DNA from 3 places in the Nesterenkonia sp. YGD6 genome. Region 1 is predicted to be linked to each of the others. Evidence: predicted binding sites of a transcription regulator. Region 1 holds the regulator's gene; each other region holds the start of a gene.

Region 1 (7,237 bases):
GATCAACGCGGCCGTCACGACCTCACCGGCTTCTCTCCCAAGGCTCGGGCTTGGCGGTCCTTCTTCGAGACCTCCGCGATCATCAGCGATCGCATGGAGAAGCGGCTGCACTCCAGCACCGGGCTGCGGCTCACCGATTACAACCTGATGCTGCTCCTGGCCGAGGCCGAGGACAACCAGCTGCGCATGGGAGAACTCGCCGAGGGCATGGTCTTCTCCCCCTCCCGACTCTCCTACCAGGTCAAGTCGCTGCAGAAGCGCGGTCTGATCGATCGCTTCGCCGACGCCGAGGACCGGCGCGGCATGACCGCCCAGCTCACCGAAGAGGGGCATCGCGTCTTCGAGCAGGCCTCCCGGCTGCACGCCACGCATATCAAGCAGCTCTTCCACCCCGCGCTGGATGACGCCGAGGCCGACACGCTGCGGCAGATCTGCGAGCAGATCAAGGACACCGTCGCTGCGGCAGACCGGGCCTGAGCCCAGAGTCTGAGCGACGACCTCCGCTCAGCGGACCAGTTTCAGCTGCACCGAGTCCGCCCGATGGCGCAGCATCTCAAACTCCGACAGGGCCGCCTGCACGCTGGCCAGCGCCAGCCGGGCATCCACCTCATCGGCTCCGGGCGCCAGCACGACGCCGATGCTCAGCTCCGGTCCGCTGCCGCCGCCCACCACCGCATCTCCTGCCTCGGTGCGGGTCGCCACGCCGTCGCCGGGCTGCAGCTGCAGCTGGGCGACTCCGGGGCACAGATCCAGGATCCCCGCCAGCGACTCGGCCAGCTCGGGGTCCTGATACGAGGGCACCCATCGGGTGGCCTGCGCCAGCGCCTCCACCGCGGGGCGGCGCAGCACGAAGGTCAGCTCCGCTCCGGGGTCCAGCACCGCGAGCTCGGCGCCCTCGGCCAGGGCCGCGAGCATGATCCGTTCGGTCTCGGCCGCCACCGGCCGGGCCTTGTCGTGCCAGGCGGTGAGTGCCTGCACGGAGGTGAACACCGGCATCGTCTGGCGTCCATCGCGGCTGGTGACACTGATCAAGGTGATGTCGGCCTGCTTGTCTCCCACCGGCGCGCCGCCAGGGCCCGGTTCGGTCGAGCTGCCCGGGGCGGGCGCGGCCTCCTCGGCCAGCTCGGCGAGCACCGGGACGAAGAGCCGCTGCCCGGCCAGGGCGTTGACGAATCCCGCCTCATCGAGCTCGCCGGCGAGCAGCTGCTCCCGGGCGGACCGGACCGCGGCGGCGGCGAGGCCGTCGTCGCCGTCGAAGGTGTGCAGCGGGTTGCCGTCGCCGGAGAGGTCGCGGTCCGCCCAGGGGATCCCGGCGGAGTCCGCGGGGCGGCCCTCGGCGTCCCGGGGTGCACGCTGCAGCAGGGCAGCGATATGACCGGGCAGGTCCCTGCTGGGGGCGGAGTCCTGGTTCATGCGGAGGCTGCGGCCACCTTCAGCGCCTCGGGGAACTCGAACTTCCCGGCGTAGAGGGCCTTGCCCATGATGGCGCCCTCGACCCCGAGGGAGACCATCTTGGCCAGGGCCGCGACGTCCTCCAGGGAGGAGATGCCGCCGGAGGCGACCACAGGCTTCTTCGTCTTGGCGCAGACCTGGGCGAGCAGCTCGGTGTTGGGGCCGCGCAGGGTGCCGTCCTTGGTGACATCGGTGACCACGTAGCGGGGGCAGCCGGCGTCTTCGAGGCGCTGCAGCACCTCCCAGATGTTGCCGCCCTCGCGGGTCCAGCCGCGGGCGGCGAGGGTCTCTCCGCGCACATCCAGGCCCACGGCGATGGCGTCGCCGTGGCGTTCGATGGCGCGGGCGGTCCACTCCGGGTCTTCCAGTGCGGCGGTGCCGAGGTTGACGCGGGTGGCGCCGAGCTCCAGGGCCCGGTCCAGGGATTCGTCGTCGCGGATGCCGCCGGAGAGTTCGATCTTCACACCGAGCTCCTTGACCACGCGGGCCATGATGTCGCGGTTGTCGCCGCGGCCGAAGGCGGCGTCGAGGTCCACCAGGTGGATCCACTCGGCGCCCTGCTGCTGCCAGTTCAGGGCAGCTTCCAGCGGATCCCCGTAGCCGGTCTCAGATCCGGCCTCTCCCTGGACCAGTCGCACGGCCTGGCCGTCGGCCACGTCGACGGCGGGCAGCAGCTCCAGGGCGGGAACGGTGGCAGTGGGCGCGGAGGGCTCAGTCATGGATCTACTTTCGGCTGGATGTACGGCTGGTCGGAATGTCTGGCTGGGTGGGTCAGGTTCTCGGGCGGCGGACCCTCAGGTCACGCCGAAGGACAGCGGTCAGAGGCTCAGGATCCAGTTGCGCAGCAGCTGCATCCCCGCGTCACCGGACTTCTCCGGGTGGAACTGGGTGGCCGAGAGCGGACCGTTCTCCACCGCGGCGATGAAGTCGGCGCCGTGGTGGCTCCAGGTGACCTTCGGTGGGTTCATGGTCTCGATGGACTGATCGAAGTCCCAGGACTGCACGGCGTAGGAGTGCACGAAGTAGAACCGCTCATCCCTGAGCCCGTCGAAGAGCACGCTGTCCTCGGGCGGACGCACGGTGTTCCAGCCCATATGCGGGACCACGGCATCTTCGGGCAGGGCTGTGACCTCACCGGGCCACTCCCCCAGGCCTTCGGCGGGAATGCCGTGTTCGACTCCGCGGTCGAACATCACCTGATGCCCGACGCAGATGCCGAGCACCGGGCGGGACCCGGCGATCCGGCGGCCGATCCAGCGGGGTCCGTCGATCTCACGCAGCGCAGCCATCACCGCCGCGAAGGCGCCCACACCGGGCACCACCAGCCCGGAGGCGTTGAGCACCGCGTCGGTGTCTTTGGTCAGAATCACGTCCGCGCCGGCGCGCTCAAGCGCACGGACCGCGGAGTGGGTGTTGCCGGAGCCGTAGTCCAGGACGACGACGTCGGGCTTGCCGGTCACAGGGCACCCTTGGTGGAGGGGATCTCGTCGGTGCGCGGGTCGGACTCCACTGCTTCGCGCAGCGCGCGGGCGAAGGCCTTGAACTGGGCCTCGGCGATGTGGTGCGGGTCGCGTCCGCCGAGCAGGGTCATGTGCAGGCAGATCCCGGAGTGGTACGTGATCGCCTCGAAGACATGGCGGGTCATGGAACCGGTGAAGTGCCCACCGATGAGGTGGTACTGCTGACCCTCGGGCTCCCCGGAGTGGACCAGGTAGGGCCTGCCGGAGACATCGACCACGGCCTGGGCGAGCGCCTCATCCAGCGGGATGGTGGCATTGCCGAATCGTCGGATGCCCCGCTTGTCTCCCAGGGCGACGCGCAAGACCTCGCCGAGCACGATGGCGGTGTCCTCGACCGTGTGGTGCACGTCGATGTGGGTGTCGCCGGAGGCTTCGACGTCGAGGTCGATGAGGGAGTGCCGGGACAGTGCGGTGAGCATGTGGTCATAGAACGGCACACCGGTGCTGATGTTCGAGGTGCCGGTCCCGTCGAGGTCCATCCGGACCTTGACGCTGGACTCGCTGGTGACACGTTCCATCTGGGCGATGCGCCCGGAGATCAATTCTGCTCCCATAACTCCTGCTTGGTGGTGGGGTACGCCAACGCTTCAGTCTACGCGGTGGTGCTGGTGATGAATCGCTGCAGCGAGGCCAGGAAGTCGCCGGTCTCCTCCTCGGTGCCGGCGGTCACGCGCAGATGCCCGGGGATGCCGACGTCTCGGATCAGGATCCCGTCCTCGAGCAGGTGCTGCCAGGCGGCCTTCTCGTCGGTGAGGCCGCCGAAGAAGACGAAGTTGGCGTCCGACGGCGCCGGGTGCAGACCCATCTGCTCCAGCGCGGTGACGATCCTGTCGCGCTGTTCCTTGATCCGTTCCACATTGGCCATCAGGGTTCTCGAGTGGTCCAGGGCGGCGACGGCGGTCGCCTGCGTCACCGCGGAGAGGTGGTACGGCAGCCGCACCAGTCGCATGGCGTCGGTGACCTCGGGGGCCGCGGCCAGGTAGCCCAGTCGGCCACCCGCCAGCGCGAAGGCCTTGCTCATGGTGCGCGAGACGATCAGCCGTTCCCGCCCGGGCAGCAGCGCCAGCGCCGAGCCGGTTCCGGACTGGCGGAACTCGCCGTAGGCCTCGTCCACCACGACCATGGTCTGAGATTCCTCGGCGGCGGCATAGGCGGCCTCCACGGTCTCCAGCGAGAGTGCGGTGCCGGTGGGGTTGTTCGGCGAACACAGGATCACCACGTGGGGACGGTGCTCACGGATCTGCGCGGCGACGTCGTCAGGGGTCTGGGTGAAGTCAGCCGCGCGGGTCCCGGCGATGTACTCGCTGTAGGTGCCGCGGGCGTAGAGCGGGTACATCGAGTAGGTCGGCGGGAAGGAGAGCACCGAGCGGCCCGGGCCGGCGAAGGCCTGCAGGATGTGCTGCATGATCTCGTTGGAGCCGTTGGCGGCCCAGATGTGCTCGGCCGTCAGCTCGGCCGGCTCTCCCTCGGAGGCGAGGTCTCGGTTCAGGTATTCGGCGAGCTTCTGTCGCAGGACCGAGAACTCGCGGTCCGGGTAGCGATTGAGCTGGGCGGCCGCGGCGCGGACCTCTTTGCCGATGGCATCGACCACATCGGCCGGAACGTCATAGGTGGTCTCGTTGACATTGAGCATCGCCTTCACGCTCAGCTGCGGGGCTCCGTAGGGTTCTTGACCCTGGAGCTCCTCGCGCAGCGGCAGTCGGGACAGGTTCCTGGCACGGGATGAAGTCACCGGGACATTCTAGCCGGGTGATGCGCACCGACTTCAGCTTCCCGCGGTCTGCTCAGTCTCTTGGGACGAACAGTTCCTGGCCCGGGGTGAGCTCGGAGCCGTTGAGACCGTTGAGCTCAGCGATCTGCCCGATGAGGACCTGGGCGTGCTCCTCGGAGTCCACGGAGGCCGCGACGCTCCACAGCGTGTCCCCCGCGCCGACCGTGACCACCTGTGCGTCCACGCCTGGGACGTCGCCCGAGGAGGCCTGCGCCTGGTTCAGCAGCGAGGTGGCCAGCATGAGCGCACCCAACAGTGCGACCGCCAGGACTGCCAACGCGGGCAGGCCCAACAGGAGGAAGCGACCGCGGCGAGTGAGGTGCACTGCCGGAGCCGGTGCGGAGTCAACAGGTGCAAGTGCAAGCGGTGCTGTACTCATGGGGAAGAACCTCTCATTCGAACGTGTGTACTATTTCTAGCACATAGTTTCGAATCTTGACCAGACTCGCCGCAGAATCAATGGAATCTCTCTACGATTTCGAGTAACCTGAGCGCCAAGTTCGAAGTGATCTTCGAAGCGAATCTCACGGTGAACAGTCCACCAGCAGGGTCTGACATGGATGCTGACACGGGTCCCGGCGGGGTCAGCCCCGCTTCGGTACAGGGTCGAATCTCGGTCCGCTCGGAGCTCGGTCCGCTCGGGTCCGGCACTGCTTCATCGGGACGCAGAACGCTCAGCACAACTACGGAGGCAGCAATGGCGCGGAACACCAGGGACTCATCGGCAGCGCCGCGACTGACGGATCGGCAGCGGCAGATCGTCGATGTCATCCAGGAGTCGCTGGCCGAGCGCAGCTACCCTCCCTCCATGCGTGAGATCGGCGACGCCTGCGGGCTGGCCTCACTCTCCTCGGTGACTCACCAGCTGGCGCGGCTCCAGGAGCTGGGCTACCTCAGACGGGTGCCCGGGCGACCGCGCGCCATGGAGGTGCTGCGTGACTCTGCCGGCGCCCCCGTGCTCAGCGAACAGGCCCAGGAGGCCGAATCTGCGGCACGTGACGCAGTGGTGGAGCTGCAGGGCTACCGCACCCAGTCCGACAGCCGGATCTCTGAGATTCCCATGGTGGGTCAGATCGCGGCCGGTGGACCGATCCTGGCCGATCAGCAGGTCGAAGACATCATGCCGCTGCCGCGGCAGCTCACCGGCGAGGGCGAGCTGTTCATGCTTCAGGTCCGCGGTGACTCCATGATCGAGGCCGGCATCTTCGAAGGCGACTGGGTCGTGGTGCGTCGGCAGAACACCGCAGAGAACGGCGACATCGTCGCCGCCCTGCTCGACGACGAGGCGACCGTGAAGACGCTCAAGCGCCGCGACGGCCACGTCTGGCTGCTCCCGCAGAACCGGCAGTATGAGCCGATCCTCGGCGACGAGTCCACCATCATGGGCAAGGTCGTCACGGTGCTGCGCAGCCTCTGAGGCAGCTGCAGGTCCCCCACACACGCCGCGGTGCCCCCAGCTCTTCCCGGCCCTCCGAGACCCGGCGTCCTAGTCCCGGCGCGGCACCACCGTGGGTTCCTCCCCCGTGGGTGACGGTGGATCCTCGCGGAGCTCCTGCTCCGTCATGACGTCGAGGACCCGCGACCACCGGTCTTCAACGGTTTCCGCGCTGAGTTCGACCCCAGGCGGAATGTTCCCCTCGGCGAGGTCGCGCAGCGGCCAGATCCCTCGGTGAGGCTCATCATCGGTCGGGCCGCGATCCACGGTGACGGGCAGCCAGTCCATGGAGATGACCTCGGCGTCCTCGTCGCTGACCTCGACCGTTGCGTAGACCACTGTTCCGCTGGCAGTTTCTGGGATGCAACAGGCCTCGTCCTGGTTGGAGAGGAAATTGCCCATGGACCACACCACCCACATGCCCTCACCTGACGGGCCGCCCTCGAGGTGTTCCAGCGGCTGGGGCGTGTGCGAATGGCTGCCGAACACCACGTCGATCTCACCACCGGCTGCCAGCTGCTCGCCATAGTCCCGCTGCTCTTCAGCGGGCTGGTGGACATACTCCTCACCCCAGTGCACAGAGGCGACGACGACGTCGGCGCCGTCCTCGCGCGCCTGGGCCGCCTGGTCTGTGAGCTCCTCGGGAGTGACATCGGCGACGCGCCACAGTTCATCCTCCGGCGGTGGATATGCCTGGTTGTGGAGCATGGTGGTGGCCACATGCGCCACCGTCACCTCTTGTCCGCCGCGTTCCAGCGTGTAGAGCTGGGGCTGGGCGGCTTCGGCTTCAGTTCGCGCGGTTCCCGCATGTCCCAGGCCAGCGTCGTCGAAGACGTCGAGCGTGCGCTCCTGCCCGGCCGTTCCCTGGTCGAAGGAATGGTTGTTTGCTGTGGAGCAGCCGTGGAAACCCACCGAGGCGAGATCCCCGGCGAGTTCCGGCGGGGCCGCGAACACCGGATAACCGGCCGGCTCCACACCCTCTGGGGCGATCGGCACCTCCAGCCCGCACAGGGCAAGATCAGCACCACTGATGAGATCTTCAACCCCGCCCATCAGCGG
Region 2 (7,237 bases), 290 kb from region 1:
CATGACCAAGTCAGATTGGGAGTGAGCAACGGTAGTGTTGCGGTACTTCCGGATGGTGTCGTGCACCGATTGCAACTCGGGCGGTACGGATGGAATCTCAGACATCTGATCGAGGCGCGCCCGAACGTTGGACGTGGTGAACGGACGAATATAAGCAGTGACCGCATGTGAGGTCAGGGGTTCCCATAGTTCGGAGCCTTGGCCGACGTTGACTGCGCCCTTCAGCGCGTTTGCCGCCTCCGAAAGGTCGTTGGCATGACTGGTCAGGTCGACCAGTAGCCGCGAATCGGCTGAATCAGGTAGCAGCGCGAACCGCGGTGATGGGATGGTCATCGAGAGCCTACTCCTTGTTCTCGGGACGGACTGGCGGAAGCTCAGTGCCTTCCCTTCAACTCCATTACATCCTCGGGTCGCCAGGACACAAGTGAGAGGGCCGGACACCAGGCCCGGCCCACTCCTCATGACACATAATGCGACAAATTCTCATTATGGCACCCCAAGGGCTACTTAAACGCCCGGTGCGACCTATTTGAGTCAGTCATTCGGTGGCAAACCACGCCTCATCTGACCCGAACTGAATACGCGCATCGCCAGTGTCACCTTCTGGAACGACGATGGCGAGGTTGCCCGTCGCAGTGCCGCCGTTAAACAACTCCTGGAAAACGTCCAGTTCGTCAGGTGTGACCGCAGAGTAGTCCGAGGACAATACGGCTTCACCGGACTCAGTGACATACGCGAAGCCGGTGTCCATAAACAACTCCGTCGAGCCCTCGCCCAGATACGTGTAAGAGACGTTGGCGAGCGCATAAGAGCTGCCATCAGGTGCCGGATCGTTGAACTGATTTTCGGCTGAAATGGCGCCATCCTGGTTACGCTCGAAACTGTTGAGGGTCACCTCCCAGTCGTCGTTGCCAACAACTTCACCCATCGGCAGAGGGTCTTCGCGCGTCCCGAAGTCTGAAGCATCTCCGTTGTCGCCCTCGTCTTCAACCTCTGAGGCAGGCTCCTCGAAGGCTTCTTCACTGTCAGTTCCATCTAGCTCGGCCTCGAGCTGCTCTACCTGCGCCTCAAGCTCGGCGATCCGGTCCTCTTGGGCTTCAGTGCCTGCGTCCTCTGGCTCGGCAGTGACCGTGACGGTGTCTTCCGGCTCCTGCGATGACTCGTCTGCGTCGCCTCCACACGCCGTCAGTGCTAATAATGCGACGGTGGACAGTGCGGTAATTTGGGTTTTCATCGGTCTTTCCCTCTCGGTCAAAGCAGTTCAGGTTACTTCGTGCCAGCTCGTAGAAGACCGGCAAGATCCACATTACCTGTGCCCTGGGACATGACTCCTTGACCGATATTGCCTAACGGTTTACGCATCGCGAGGTGTGACTTCCTGTTCAGCAGTTCTTCGATGGCTGCTGTGAGCTTCTGCGGGTCGTCCAGGTGCTCTTCGGAGAACTCCAGGTCCGTAGGGTCCGCGAGCCGCCCAGTGGCCTCCACGCGGCACGTGTGCAGCTCATGCGCTAGCTCGTCCGCCCCTTGCGCCCGCTGCCGGTACTTCGCATTCTCATCCCGGAGCTTCTCCACGTAGGTCCTGGGGAACTGGTCCGACTCTCCGTCCGGCTCATCATCAGGTGTTGCGAAGCCAGAACCAGGCCATTACTGCCCTGATTCGCAGCCGGTTGGGCATCTCCACGTGCCGCTGCATGGCTGAACTCTAGTTCAATATTTACTAAGCCCGTCGCCCCAGAGCAGCGACGGTAGGGTGTGAGGGTAAACACTCAGTGGAAATGAGGAAAGCATGCGCAGGAATGCACTTATTGCTGGTCTGGCGTCTCTCACGCTCGTGCTGGGAGCCTGCGGGGGCGACAGTGAGGATCGCGCCCGGACCATAGACCCTGCCGCTTCAGAAGCTCCTAACGGCGAGTCGGAGAACTCCCCGGACGCCGAAGTTGGGTCTGGGGACCTGGACGTCGAGGCGGCGCTGCTCACCTTGGACGACATGCCCACGGGCTGGACAAAGGACCCAGACGAGTCCTCAGATGACACAGATGACGATGCCGCGCTGTGTGAACTCGAACTGCTGGAGGACTTTGGAGCCGTCGATACAGCAAGTGCCGATTTCTCCGCCGGTGATTTCGGTCCTCTGCTAAGCCACACGGTCGCAGTGTTCGACGACGATGACGCTGAACGAGGACTCGAGGCATTCACCGAGGCATTCAACACCTGCGACGAGTGGACTGAAGAGACTGAAGACGGGCCGCTAACGTTTCGTCCCACCCCCGTCTCATTTCCCTCCTTCGGCGATGGAACCCTCGCCGTCCGTATCGATGTCGAGAGCGAGATGGTCGACATGACCATGGACATGATCACGTGGCGGCAAGCCAACACTCTAAGCCTCATCGCGGTAATGGAGGTATTCGGAGCACCGGACGGAGAGCAGACGGAAGAGTTCGTAACGGTAGCGGACGAACGTCTCGCCTCGCTTCTCTAACCTCATGTTTTCGTTCAACGCAGGTGCTGGTTCCGTCCCATAATCACCAGCGCCTCGAGGTCCACGCCCTGGACAGCACGGGACTCCGCGAGTACTTGGACCGTCCCGCCGTGAAGCTGGGCTCGCCATTGCCTCTTAGTACGACGTCGCGCGGACAAATTTGCAGATGCCCCCGGCCTATGGGGGATCCCGTGCGGTGGCGTGCCGGGTTTTTAAGTATGCGCGTCATCCCTGCTCCGAAGGCGGGCCAAGCCCGTCACCGCAACTGAACGAGTCCAGGCCCGTCGGGCGAACGCGCTCTTCGATGCTCAACGCCATGACCTAAGTTCGGCTACCGGTTCCTCCCCGTTGAGCCCCCTGGTGCTAGCCAGCCCGCGGCAGGCCGGACGGCTCTACACATCGGGGCGAAGTCTCTACCAGCTATCTTCAAGTCCCGCCCTGTAGCTTTTATTTTTCAGTAGTACTTGCAGTAAGCGACACCTTCTGCAGGACCGTTCCCTGCAGAAGCCGATGCGATGGACGACGCGAATGATGCCTAATCCTCGCTTAGACAGTAAGGCATTAGAGATGGCACAGAAGGTAGAAGTGGTTCTTGTGGACGACCTCGACGGCAGTGAGGCGAAGGAGACCGTGACCTTCGGTCTGGATGCTCGGTTCTACGAGATTGACCTCAGTGACGAACACGCCAAGGAGCTGCGAGAGACGCTGAAGAAGTACATCCGGAAAGGTCGGGCCATTGCGCCGCCGTCACCGCAGAATGAGGCTCGCCTGATTCGCGAGTGGGCGGTCAAGAACGGTCACCAGGTTTCCGCACGAGGTCGACTGCATCGAGACATCGTCGAGGCCTACCGCAACGCCAAGAAGCGCTAGAACCAGACGGAGAGACATACTGCCCATCTGGAATACGCCAGCCGGTCCTCCCCGTGGGCAGGAGGGGGTGTATGTCAGCGCTTTGCCGCCCACTCGGCCGGCGGTAGATCCAACGTGTCCAGGTCCTTCACCTCCCGGGAGGTCATTGGCCCAGTTCCCGGGTCCTACTCAAGTGCGCCTCCGGGGGTGGTGCTTAGACTGCGCGCACGACTGGCAGCTCGTCCCAATGCGTTGTATATCGAGGGCTTCGCATCTCTCGACGCATCTCCCACCCAGGACCAGTCTTTAACCCCGCCGCGCCGAGGCCGATAGCCGGTTGATCGAGCTTCGACCGGATTGACTCGATCAATGGCCCGATCCCTCGATCCTCGTGCGCGTCCGCAAACACGTCAAAGGTCGGTTCCAACCCAGTCTTTCGAAGATCTGTCACGACCACCCCAGCACGGGCATAGCGCACCCCCTCGTGGATCTTCGGCAGAATCGCTTTCACCGCTCGCGTCAACACCACTGGGTCAGCCGTGGCACTGGGCAACTTGACCGTGACAGACGGCCCGTGCGCGCCATCAGCATTGAAATGGCTCGTCATCGCCCAAACCGTCACGACCTTGGCCTGACGATGATGCTTCTGCAGCCGAGCCGAGGCACGCTGCGCATAGATTCCGAGCACCTGCTCCATCGTGGCCCGAGTAGTCACCGGCTCAGAGAAGGACCGGGAGAAGATCAGTTGATCCTTGATCTCTGTGGCTTCCTCAAAGGGCAGACACGGCACTCCACGCAGCTCCAAGACCAGGCGCATCATCACGATGCTGAACCGGTCCCGAATCATCACCGGATCGGCGTCGCGCAATTGTTGGATCGTCTCGATGCCCATTGCGTTGAACCGCTTCGCCATGCGACCGGCGATTCCCCAGACCTCATCGACTGGGAGGTTGGAGAGCAGCTGCTCTCGATGCCGCTCGGGCACGGATTCCCAGACACACACCCCACCTAGATGGTCGAGGTTCTTGGCTGCACGGTTGCTGAGCTTGGCCAAGACCTTGGTGCGCCCGATCCCACGCACACCGGCAGACCCAGGTGCTTCCAGAGACGGTTCTTCACCATCTTCGCCCAGCTCAGAAGCTCAGACATAGTGCCGCGGACCTTCACGAACGCCTCATCGATCGAGTACTGCGCCACCTCCGGCGCGCAGTCCTGCAGGACCGAGATAAAACGATCCGACATTTGGCCGTAGAGCTCGTAGTTCGAGGACTTCGCCACCAGGTTCAGCCGTTCGGCCGAGGCTGCGAGCTTGAACCACGGCTCCCCCATCGGGATGCCCAGTGCTTTGGCTTCTTTGCTGAGCGCGACGCAGCAACCGTCGTTGTTTGAGAGCACCACTACGGGCCGGTCCCGGAGTTTCGGGTCAAAGACCCGCTCGGCCGAGACGTAGAAGCTGTTCACATCAATGAGGCCAATGAAGTCCCGGCCGTCGAGATCAGTAGGGCCGGCTACACGTTGTGGATGCACTTGATGACGACTCCCCAGATCTCGAGTTCAGAGAGCTCCTGAACCTCAATCGGGGGGGGGGGGGGGTAGGAAGGGTTCTCCGCTTGGAGCACCACTCCCCCATTGACAAGCCTCAGCCGCTTCACGGTCATTTCACCGTCGAGAATAGCGACCACCACGGACATGTCTCCCGCGGTCAGCGAGCGATCCACGATCAGTTCATCACCGTCACTGATCCCGGCACCTTCCATCGAGTCACCCGAGGCCCGGACAAGGAAGGTGCTGTTGAGATCTCGGATGAGGTACTCAGAGAGGTTGATCGGAGCTGTCTGGTAGTCCTGGGCCGGGGACGGATAGCCAGCAGCCACGGACTCGGGAGCCCGCAAGAGGCCCCGAGCTACGTCGGTCTCATCGAGACTCTGGATCTGTTCGATACGCATGGGAGCCTCAGTATCTATCGAACATAGCTTCGATAGCAACGCGGCAAAATCACGGTCGCCCTAGTTTCGCGAGTCGCCGCCGCCGACCTCGCATGAGGCCACGTTCGGCAGTTTCGTTTCTCGCAAGGTTAGCCCGAGTGACGCGGTCAATCGCTCTATGGGCAGGGAATCGCGTGGTGCGCGACCCTGACCTCGGTGCATCAAGAACACGTCTTCCATGAAAGTTCCATTGAGGCCATGCCTCTATTCCTGGTGGCGCGGTTCAGATCGGGCCATTTGCTAGAGCTACGGCTTCTGCGAGATCGAACACGCGGATGAGGTGAAGAAGTCCCAGGGTTCTTAGGAAGCGCTCCCTGCGCAACCGTCAGTCTGTCTAAGTCGGCAGACTTGAGTTTGCCCCGACCCGTTAGTCATCGGCGGCTACCCATTTAGGTTGATCATCGCAACTGCTTCATCACACGCAATTGGCCTGCCCCCTGTTGTGTACCGCCGGTTCACTGAGTAGTTTGCCCAATAGTCCCCTGGACTTCTTCGTAGGCTTCTCTGCGACGATTACTTCGTTGCCCTCTCTTGACTCAGGAGCACGACAGGATGTCAGCTGAACAAGAAAACTCGCATGTCCAAGGACCGACATCGGATTCTTACTGGTCGTGCCTTGGGTGCGGGGTATCCGTATTGATCGGCGTGATCGCAGCAGCTGGCAGTCTCCGCCTTGGCGGCTATCTGCATCTAGACCAGGGACTCACGTCAGGATGGGCATTCCTGATCGCCCTGGCGACGTTCGTCTTCAGCATGGTCATCACCTTAGGCACGCTGACCGCACTGGTTCCACAGGATGCCCCACCGCGGCTCATCGGCGTGACTGGCCTTATCAGCGGGGTCGAGGAGCACGGACAAGAGCCCCGATCTGGCGCACGAGGTTCTGTGATCGCCTTCAAGAACGGCACCATCAGAATCGAACTAGAACACAGCACGCTGGAAGAAGCACTCATCAACTCACGGCTGTCCGCGAGTGTTTCGGTCTTCGAACCTGAGACCCTGGATGACGAAATGTACTACTGTTTGTACCTCTCTGACGCCTCGAGTGAGACTTCGGAGATGAATCGATGGTTCACACACGGCGGGCGCTCCTACCCGTGTATCGCAGTAAAACTGTCCGTTACTGACGGCGAGCAGGCCGCGAAGATTATCAATGACTTCAACGCTGCGAGCACCATAAGGAGACCTCAGCGACGAGAGCCGGACGCGCGCTTCGTGAACACTGCCCGCGAGGCCGAAGTGTTGGCTGCTGAATGGATCGAGTGGATGGGCTGGGACGACGTCTCTGTCACTGTGACCACGGGAGATAGCGGTATCGACATCGTGGGTAAATCATCCGTTTTGGGCAAGATAGTGGCTCAGGTCAAGCTGGAGGGGCGACCCACTGGCCGGCCAGCATTGCAAGGTCTACGCGGGGCGGCTGCCGGGGAGAGCGCCACGCATTGGATGTTCTTCTCCGCAGCCGGGTACACACGCGCCGCCGCAGAGTGGGGTGACCAGGTCGATAGGGCACTCTTCCAGTTCTCCCGCGACGGACGGATCGAACCGATGAACGAACAAGCCCAACGATATTTCGAAGGTGCTCGTCTCTGTGACCCGCCCTGAGCTTTGTGGAGCCTATCGTCCCTTTGATGCCGCCGAGGCCTGAAATCGCCAGGAGAAGCGCTTGCTCCCCATCCATCGCTTGCAGACGTGGCACGCATGCCGATCACCTCCGAGAAGAGCAGGAGCAACCCCGTGATGAACGACCATGAAATCAGGGCCTATGGTCCCAACTACGACACCGATCACCTCGCAGTGGACCTCGACAAGAAGGTCCGCTCGGTCGGTGGTGCCACGATCATCGTCTTCGGTGAGGATCCGGTGCTGCGTGCGATGCAGTCGCGCGCACTGACGGATTCGCTGGGCCTGAAGCTGACGAAGA
Region 3 (7,237 bases), on a different contig from region 1:
CCCTGGGTCTGGGTCCAGGCTTCGAAGGCCGCGTAGAGCTCCTCCGGTCCGGCGGGGCCTTCGCCTTCGGCGGAGGTTTCCAGCTTGTGCAGCCGCTTGGCGGCGGTCACGGCGCTCACCAGCCGCGTTCCCGCCATGCGGGGAGCTGGGCGCGTTCGGCGCCCAACGTCGTGGGGTCGCCGTGGCCGGGGTGGATGATCGTGTCGTCCTCGTAGTCGGCGAAGAGCCGGGCCTCGACGTCGTCGAGCAGCGTGGCGAAGTCTTCGGCCGACCAGGTCTTCCCGACGCCGCCGGGGAAGAGCGAGTCCCCGGTGAAGATGTGGGTGGGGCCGTCTTCGACCCGGTAGACGAAGGCCATGGACCCGGGGGTGTGGCCGCGCAGGTGGATCACGTTCAGGTCGACGCCGTCATAGGAGAGCACCTCGCCGTGGCTGAGCCGCCGGTCGATGGTGACGTTCTTCTCGGCCTCGATGGCGGGCGCGTCCTCGGCGCCGGCCGCGGACTCCGGGCCGGAGGTTGCTGCAGCTCCGGCCCCCGGGGCGTTGAGCAGCTCTTCGAGGGCGCGGATGTGATCCCAGTGCGAGTGCGTGGTGAGCACCGCGGTCAGCTCCAGCGGGCAGGGTGTGTCCTGGGCGGCTTCAGCGAGCAGACCGCGGATGGCCCCGCCGTCGTCGGCGGCATCGATGAGCACCTGGACCCCGGACTTCTTCGCGGTGAGCAGATACACGTTGTTGTTCATCTCGGAGACCGAGATGCGGCGAAGCGTGATCGCAGGGAGATCGTAGAGCAGAGAACTGTCAGAGGCCATAGGGCTCAGTCTAAGGTCTGGCGACCTCGCGGAGTCACGAAGCGGACGTCGCCCGGCGCATAGGCCAGCTGCTTGGCCGGGCTCAGGATCCCGGCCGAGATCAGCGCATCTTCGAGACGCTCCGTGGTGCTCACGATCGGGTACGCCCCGGCTTCTTCCAGCTCTCCGGCGGGGGCGTAGCCCCAGCGGACGCCGATGCAGCGCAGGCCGTGGGCTGCGGCGCCGTCCACGTCGAAGATCCGGTCACCGACCATGATCACCCTGGCGTCGGGGGCCGTCTCATTGAGCGGCCCCGCGGCGGGATCCAGGCCGATCGCTTCCAGCGCGGCGCCGAGGATGGGGCCCTTGCCGTCGTGCGGGACGGACTCGTCCTCGGGGGAGCCGTGCACCGCGGCGAAGTGCTCGCGAATGCCCTGGATGCTCAGCAGCCGCTCGGCCAGTCCGGTGGGCTTCGAGGTCGCCACCGCGCAGACCACACCGGCGGCGTTGAGTGTGCGCAGCAGCTCCTCGATCCCCGGGTAGACCCGGCTCGCCTGCATGCCCTCGGCGAGGTAACGCTGCCGGTACTCCTCCACGATCGAGGGGATCAGCGCCTCGGTGACGCCGGGCAGGCTGGCCAGCGAGGTGGCCAGCGGCGGACCGACGAACGAGTCCAGCACCTCCTGATCGGGGATCTCGATCCCGTGCACGCCCAATGCATGGACGACGCCGAGGGTGATCGCCCCGGCCGGATCGACCAGGGTGCCGTCGAGGTCGAAGAGCACCACCCGGATGTCGGAGGTGTCAGCAGCGTCGGCGGGGGAGTCGACGGTGAGGCGGGCGGTGGCAGGGGCGGCGGGGGAGTCAGAGATCACGGCGCCATTCTGACATGGACCGACGCGGCGCCGTCGTCGGGGTGATGAACGCCACCTCGCGCTGAGCGGCGGAATCTCCGAGCACTTGGGCCCGAAAGCCGGGTCGGATGCGCGGAGAATCCGCCTCTCGACGCAGGGAGCGCCCGGTCCCGAACGCGCGAACCGCCCCACCCCGCCCTGGCTTCGAACGTTTGTTCGAACGGGTCAGGGGTTCTACACTGAATCACGTGTCAGAGCGAGCAGCCGAAACAGCCATCATCGAATCCGTGGACGACTACTACGCCGAGGGTGCGCGACGAAAATCCGCCACCAACGGCACGATCGGTCATGCCGAAGCCGACCGGATCGTGGTCCAGGGTGCGCGCGAGCACAACCTCAAAAACGTCACCGTCGAGCTGCCGCGCAACTCGTTCATCGTGTTCACCGGCCTCTCCGGCTCCGGCAAGTCCTCGCTCGCCTTCGACACCATCTTCGCCGAGGGCCAGCGCCGCTACGTCGAGTCGCTCTCCGCCTACGCCCGGCAGTTCCTCGGCCGGGTGGACAAGCCCGACATCGACTTCATCGAAGGCCTCTCCCCGGCGGTCTCCATCGACCAGAAGTCCACCTCCAAGAACCCCCGCTCCACCGTGGGCACGGTCACCGAGATCCACGACTACCTGCGCCTGCTCTGGGCCCGGATCGGGATCCCGCACTGCCCCACCTGCGGGGAGAAGATCGAACGCCAGACCCCGCAGCAGATCGTCGACCAGGTCCTGGGCTTCCCCGAGAAGACCCGCTTCCAGGTCCTGGCCCCGGTGGTCCGCGGCCGCAAGGGCGAGTTCAAGGACCTCTTCCGCGACCTCGCCAGCGAGGGCTTCTCGCGCGCCATCGTCGACGGCGAGATCATCCAGCTCAGCGAACCGCCCACGCTGGAGAAGACCTATAAGCACCAGATCGAAGTGGTCATCGACCGGCTCGTGATCCGCGAGGGCATGCGCCAGCGGCTCACCGACTCGGTGGAGACCGCGCTGAAGCTCGCCGACGGGCGCCTGGTCATCGACCTGGTCGACCTTGACGAGGACGGCGAACCCACCAACGACAAGGTCCCCGAAGGCCTCACCGGCCCCAAGCAGCGGCCCTTCTCCGAGAACCTGGCCTGCCCGAACGAACACCCGCTGGCGCTGGACGAGATCGAGCCGCGCTCCTTCTCCTTCAACAACCCCTTCGGCGCCTGCGAGGTCTGCTCCGGCATCGGCTCCAGCCTCGAGGTGGACATCGACCTGGTCATCCCCGATGACACCCTCTCCCTCGAAGGCGGCGCCATCGCCCCCTGGGCCCTGGGCAAGGCCTCCAAGGACTACTGGCTCCGGCTGATCACCGCGCTCTCCAATGAGCTCGACTTCTCGGTGCGCACCCCGTGGAAGGACCTGCCCAAGAAGGTGCAGAAGGCGCTGCTGCACGGCCGCAACCACAAGGTCGTCGTGCAGTACCGCAACCGCTTCGGCCGCGAACGCACCTACTCCACCGGGTTCGAAGGCGCGCTCTCCTACATCTCGCGCAAGCACCTCGAGGTGGAGTCCGACAACGCCCGGGACCGCTACGCGCAGTACATGCGCCAGATCCCCTGCCCGGCCTGCAACGGCCAGCGGCTGAACCCCGCCGCGCTCGCGGTCACCGTGCAGGGCGCCTCGATCGCTGAGATCGCCCGGCTGCCGCTGGACAAGTGCGCCGAGTTCTTCTCCACCGTGAAGCTCTCCGCCCGCGACGCCACCATCGCCGACCAGGTGCTCAAAGAGATCCTGGCCCGGCTGAACTTCCTGCTCGACGTGGGCCTGAGCTACCTGAACCTGGAGCGCGCCGCCGGCACGCTCTCCGGCGGCGAGGCCCAGCGGATCCGGCTCGCCACCCAGATCGGCTCCGGCCTGGTCGGGGTGCTCTACGTCCTCGACGAGCCCTCCATCGGGCTGCACCAGCGCGACAACGCCCGGCTGATCCAGACCCTCACCCGGCTGCGCGACCTCGGCAACACCCTGATCGTGGTCGAACACGACGAGGACACCATCGCCGAGGCCGACTGGATCGTGGACATCGGACCCGGCGCCGGTGAGCGCGGCGGCGAGATCGTGCACTCCGGCTCCGTGCAGGGGCTGCGCGACAACACCCACTCCATCACCGGGGACTACCTCTCCGGCCGGCGCAGCATCCCGATCCCGGCGCAGCGCCGCCCGGTGGACAAGACCCGGATGCTCAAGGTCATCGAGGCCCAGGAGAACAACCTGGACAAGGTCTCCGTGGAGATCCCGCTCGGGATCTTCCTCTCCGTCACCGGCGTCTCCGGCTCCGGCAAGTCCACGCTGATCAACGAGATCCTCTACAAATCGCTGGCGAACAAGCTCAACGGCGCCAAGCAGGTCCCCGGCCGACACCGCCGGATCGACGGGATCGACGATCACCTGGACAAGGTGATCCACGTGGACCAGTCACCGATCGGGCGCACCCCGCGGTCCAACCCGGCCACCTACACCGGGGTCTTCGACCACGTCCGCAAGCTCTTCGCCCAGGCGCCGGAGTCCAAGACCCGCGGCTACCAGCCCGGCCGGTTCTCCTTCAACATCAAGGGCGGACGCTGCGAGTCCTGCTCCGGCGACGGCACGCTGAAGATCGAGATGAACTTCCTGCCCGACGTCTACGTGCCCTGCGAGGTCTGCCACGGCGCCCGGTACAACCGCGAGACCCTCGAGGTGAAGTACAAGAACAAGAACATCGCCGAGGTGCTCGACATGCCGATCGAGCAGGCCGCGGAGTTCTTCGCCGCCTTCGCCCCGATCGCCCGGCACCTCAACACCCTGGTCGAGGTCGGGCTGGGCTACGTGAGGCTCGGCCAGTCCGCCACCACGCTCTCCGGCGGCGAGGCCCAGCGGGTGAAGCTCGCCTCGGAGCTGCAGCGCCGCTCCAACGGGCGCAGCGTCTACGTGCTGGACGAGCCCACCACCGGGCTGCACTTCGAAGACATCCGCAAACTCCTGCAGGTCCTGCAGGGGCTGGTGGAGAAGGGCAACAGCGTGATCACCATCGAGCACAACCTCGATGTGATCAAGTCCTCCGACTGGGTCATCGACCTCGGCCCCGAAGGGGGCAGCGGCGGCGGGCTCGTCGTCGCGCAGGGCACTCCGGAGAAGGTCGCCGCCACGGCAGAGAAGACAGGATCCCACACGGGCGCATTCCTTGCCGCACTGCTAAAGTGAGTGGGCCAGTTCACAGAGCGGCACCCACGTCACACAGCAGGACTACGTCGCTGATCAGCGAGTAAGCGGAGGCACCAGGTGAGCACCACCCCCGAGGCGCAGGAGTCTGAGCGCGTCGCCACCAATGATGCGGTCCGCAAGACCTTCGAGATCGCCGTGAAGCTGTCCTGCCGGCCCATCATCACGGGGCTGGAGAACACCCCCGCCGAGGGCGGGTTCATCGTCGCGTCCAACCACCTCTCCTTCCTGGACTCGGTGCTGATCCAGGCGCTCTTCCCGCGCACCGTGAGCTTCTTCGCCAAGGCCGAGTACTTCAATCAGACCGGGGTCAAGGGCCGCGCGATGAAGCTGTTCTTCGAATCCGTCGGCTCCGTCCCGGTGGAGCGCCAGCGCCAGTCCGCCTCGGTGGAGGCGCTCTTCGAGCTGGGCGCCATCGCGCAGGCGGGCCACGGCGTCGGGATATACCCCGAGGGCACCCGCAGCCGTGACGGCCGGCTCTACCGCGGCAAGAACGGGGTCGGCTGGCTCGCCGTGGCCACCGGGCTGCCCGTGATCCCGGTCGGGCTGCGCGGCACTGAGGCGCTGCAGAAGCCGGACTCCAGGATGGTCCGACCGCGCAAGTTCGAGATGCACGTGGGGGAGCCGCTGCAGTTCCCGCAGCTGGGCAAGAAACACCCGCTGCCGGCCCGCCGGGCGGCCACCGAGCAGATCATGGACGCCATCGCCGCGCTCAGCGGCCAGGAGCGGGTAGCCAGCTACAACGCGCCGCCCGCCGAGGCCGATGGCTGACCCCACCTCCTACCGACCTCGCACCGGGGAGATCCCCACCAACCCCGGGGTCTACCGCTTCATCGACCCGCACGGCCGGGTGGTCTACGTGGGCAAGGCCAAGAACCTGCGCGCCCGGCTGAACTCCTACTTCGCCCGGGTCGCCACCCTGCACCCGAAGACCTACGCCATGGTGCATGCCGCCTCCAGCGTGGAATGGACCGTGGTCGGCTCCGAGCTCGAGGCGATCCAGCTCGAATACACCTGGATCAAGCAGCACACCCCGCGGTTCAACATCATGTACCGCGACGACAAGTCCTACCCCTACCTCGCGGTCACCATGAACGAGAAGTACCCGCGGGTCCAGGTGATGCGCGGGGACAAGAAGCCCGGGGTGAAGTACTTCGGACCCTTCTACCCGGCCAAGGCGATCCGCGAGACCGTGGACACCATGCTGCGGGTCTTCCCGGTGCGCAGCTGCTCCGCCGGGGTCTTCAAGCGCGCCAAGGCCTCCGGCCGGCCCTGCCTGCTGGGCTACATCGGCAAGTGCGCCGCGCCCTGCGTGGGGGAGATCAGCGAAGAAGACCACCGCAGGCTCGCCGAGGAGTTCTGCGAGGTGATGGCCGGACGCCCCGGCCCGCAGGTCCGCCGGATCACCAACGAGATGAAGGCCGCCGTGGCCGAGCTGCGCTACGAGGACGCCGGAAGGCACCGCGACGACCTCGAAGCCATCCGCCGGGTCTTCGAACGCAACTCCGTGGTGCTCTCGGAGGACACCGAGGCCGACATCTTTGCCTTCGCCGAGGACGAGCTCGAAGCCGCCGCCCAGGTCTTCCACGTCCGGCAGGGCCGGATCCGCGGTCAGCGCGGCTGGGTCGTGGAGAAGGTCGAGGACACCGACGCCGGCGCGATGGTCGAGCAGCTGCTGATGCAGGTCTACGGCTCCATGGCCGACACCGAACGGATCCCGCCCGAGGTGCTGGTCCCCGCGCTGCCTGACAACGCTGAGGAGATGACCGCCTGGCTGCGCCAGCTGCGCAGCGACTCGGGCGAGGGTAAGGCGCAGATCAGCCTGCGCGTGCCCCAGCGCGGCGACAAGGCCGCCCTGCTGGGCACCGTCCAGGAGAACGCCTCCCAGGCGCTGGCCCTGCACAAGGCCCGGCGCAACTCCGACATCACCACCCGCTCCGCCGCGCTGCGCGACCTGCAGGAGGCGCTCGGCGCCGCCGAGCCGCTGCTGCGCATCGAATGCTTCGACATCTCGCACACCTCCGGCACCAACGTGGTCGCCTCGATGGTGGTGCTCGAGGACGGGCTCGCGAAGAAGCGCGACTACCGGCGCTTCTCGATCAAGGGCGACGCCGCCCGCGACGACACCTCCGCGATGTACGACGTGATCACCCGCCGCTTCGCCCGACACCTGAAGGACCAGGCCCAGTCCGACGCCGCGGTGCCGGTGGCCGAGCTCGCGGAGCCTGTGCCAGCGGAGCCTGTGCCAGCGGAACCCGTGACAGCGGAAGCCGTGACTTCTGATGCTGCGGCGGGGGAGCCTGCTGAAGCCGCCGAGGCCAGGGACTCCACGG

What was found. Region 1 encodes LexA, which represses DNA repair genes until DNA is damaged. Its sites were predicted from a motif close to TCGAACANNTGTTCGA; they were not measured.
Positions count from the first base shown of each region.
Region 2: a site for LexA is predicted at 5,292-5,307, ahead of LTI14_RS02185 (LexA family protein). Genes of this name have one in related genera too.
Region 3: a site for LexA is predicted at 1,846-1,861, ahead of uvrA (excinuclease ABC subunit UvrA). Genes of this name have one in related genera too.

Region 1 is NZ_JAJOYY010000001.1:181,489-188,725, forward strand. It holds gene LTI14_RS00825 (MarR family winged helix-turn-helix transcriptional regulator) at 1-477, shown strand, start outside; gene LTI14_RS00830 (SseB family protein) at 505-1,413, opposite strand; gene priA (bifunctional 1-(5-phosphoribosyl)-5-((5-phosphoribosylamino)methylideneamino)imidazole-4-carboxamide isomerase/phosphoribosylanthranilate isomerase PriA) at 1,410-2,171, opposite strand; gene hisH (imidazole glycerol phosphate synthase subunit HisH) at 2,271-2,912, opposite strand; gene hisB (imidazoleglycerol-phosphate dehydratase HisB) at 2,909-3,526, opposite strand; gene LTI14_RS00850 (histidinol-phosphate transaminase) at 3,565-4,704, opposite strand; gene LTI14_RS00855 (LysM peptidoglycan-binding domain-containing protein) at 4,757-5,122, opposite strand; gene lexA (transcriptional repressor LexA) at 5,441-6,160, shown strand; gene LTI14_RS00865 (CapA family protein) at 6,230-7,237, opposite strand, start outside.
Region 2 is NZ_JAJOYY010000001.1:470,489-477,725, forward strand. It holds gene LTI14_RS02155 (hypothetical protein) at 1-333, opposite strand, end outside; gene LTI14_RS02160 (hypothetical protein) at 539-1,234, opposite strand; gene LTI14_RS02165 (hypothetical protein) at 1,267-1,572, opposite strand; gene LTI14_RS02170 (hypothetical protein) at 1,787-2,479, shown strand; gene LTI14_RS02175 (histone-like nucleoid-structuring protein Lsr2) at 3,047-3,349, shown strand; gene LTI14_RS02180 (DinB/UmuC family translesion DNA polymerase) at 3,543-4,382, opposite strand; gene LTI14_RS13310 (Y-family DNA polymerase) at 4,337-4,855, opposite strand; gene LTI14_RS02185 (LexA family protein) at 4,837-5,274, opposite strand; gene LTI14_RS02190 (restriction endonuclease) at 5,866-6,918, shown strand; gene LTI14_RS02195 (hypothetical protein) at 7,054-7,237, shown strand, end outside.
Region 3 is NZ_JAJOYY010000004.1:317,879-325,115, reverse strand. It holds gene LTI14_RS08650 (DEAD/DEAH box helicase) at 1-137, opposite strand, end outside; gene LTI14_RS08645 (MBL fold metallo-hydrolase) at 116-808, opposite strand; gene LTI14_RS08640 (HAD hydrolase-like protein) at 814-1,662, opposite strand; gene uvrA (excinuclease ABC subunit UvrA) at 1,983-4,886, shown strand; gene LTI14_RS08630 (lysophospholipid acyltransferase family protein) at 4,965-5,675, shown strand; gene uvrC (excinuclease ABC subunit UvrC) at 5,668-7,237, shown strand, end outside.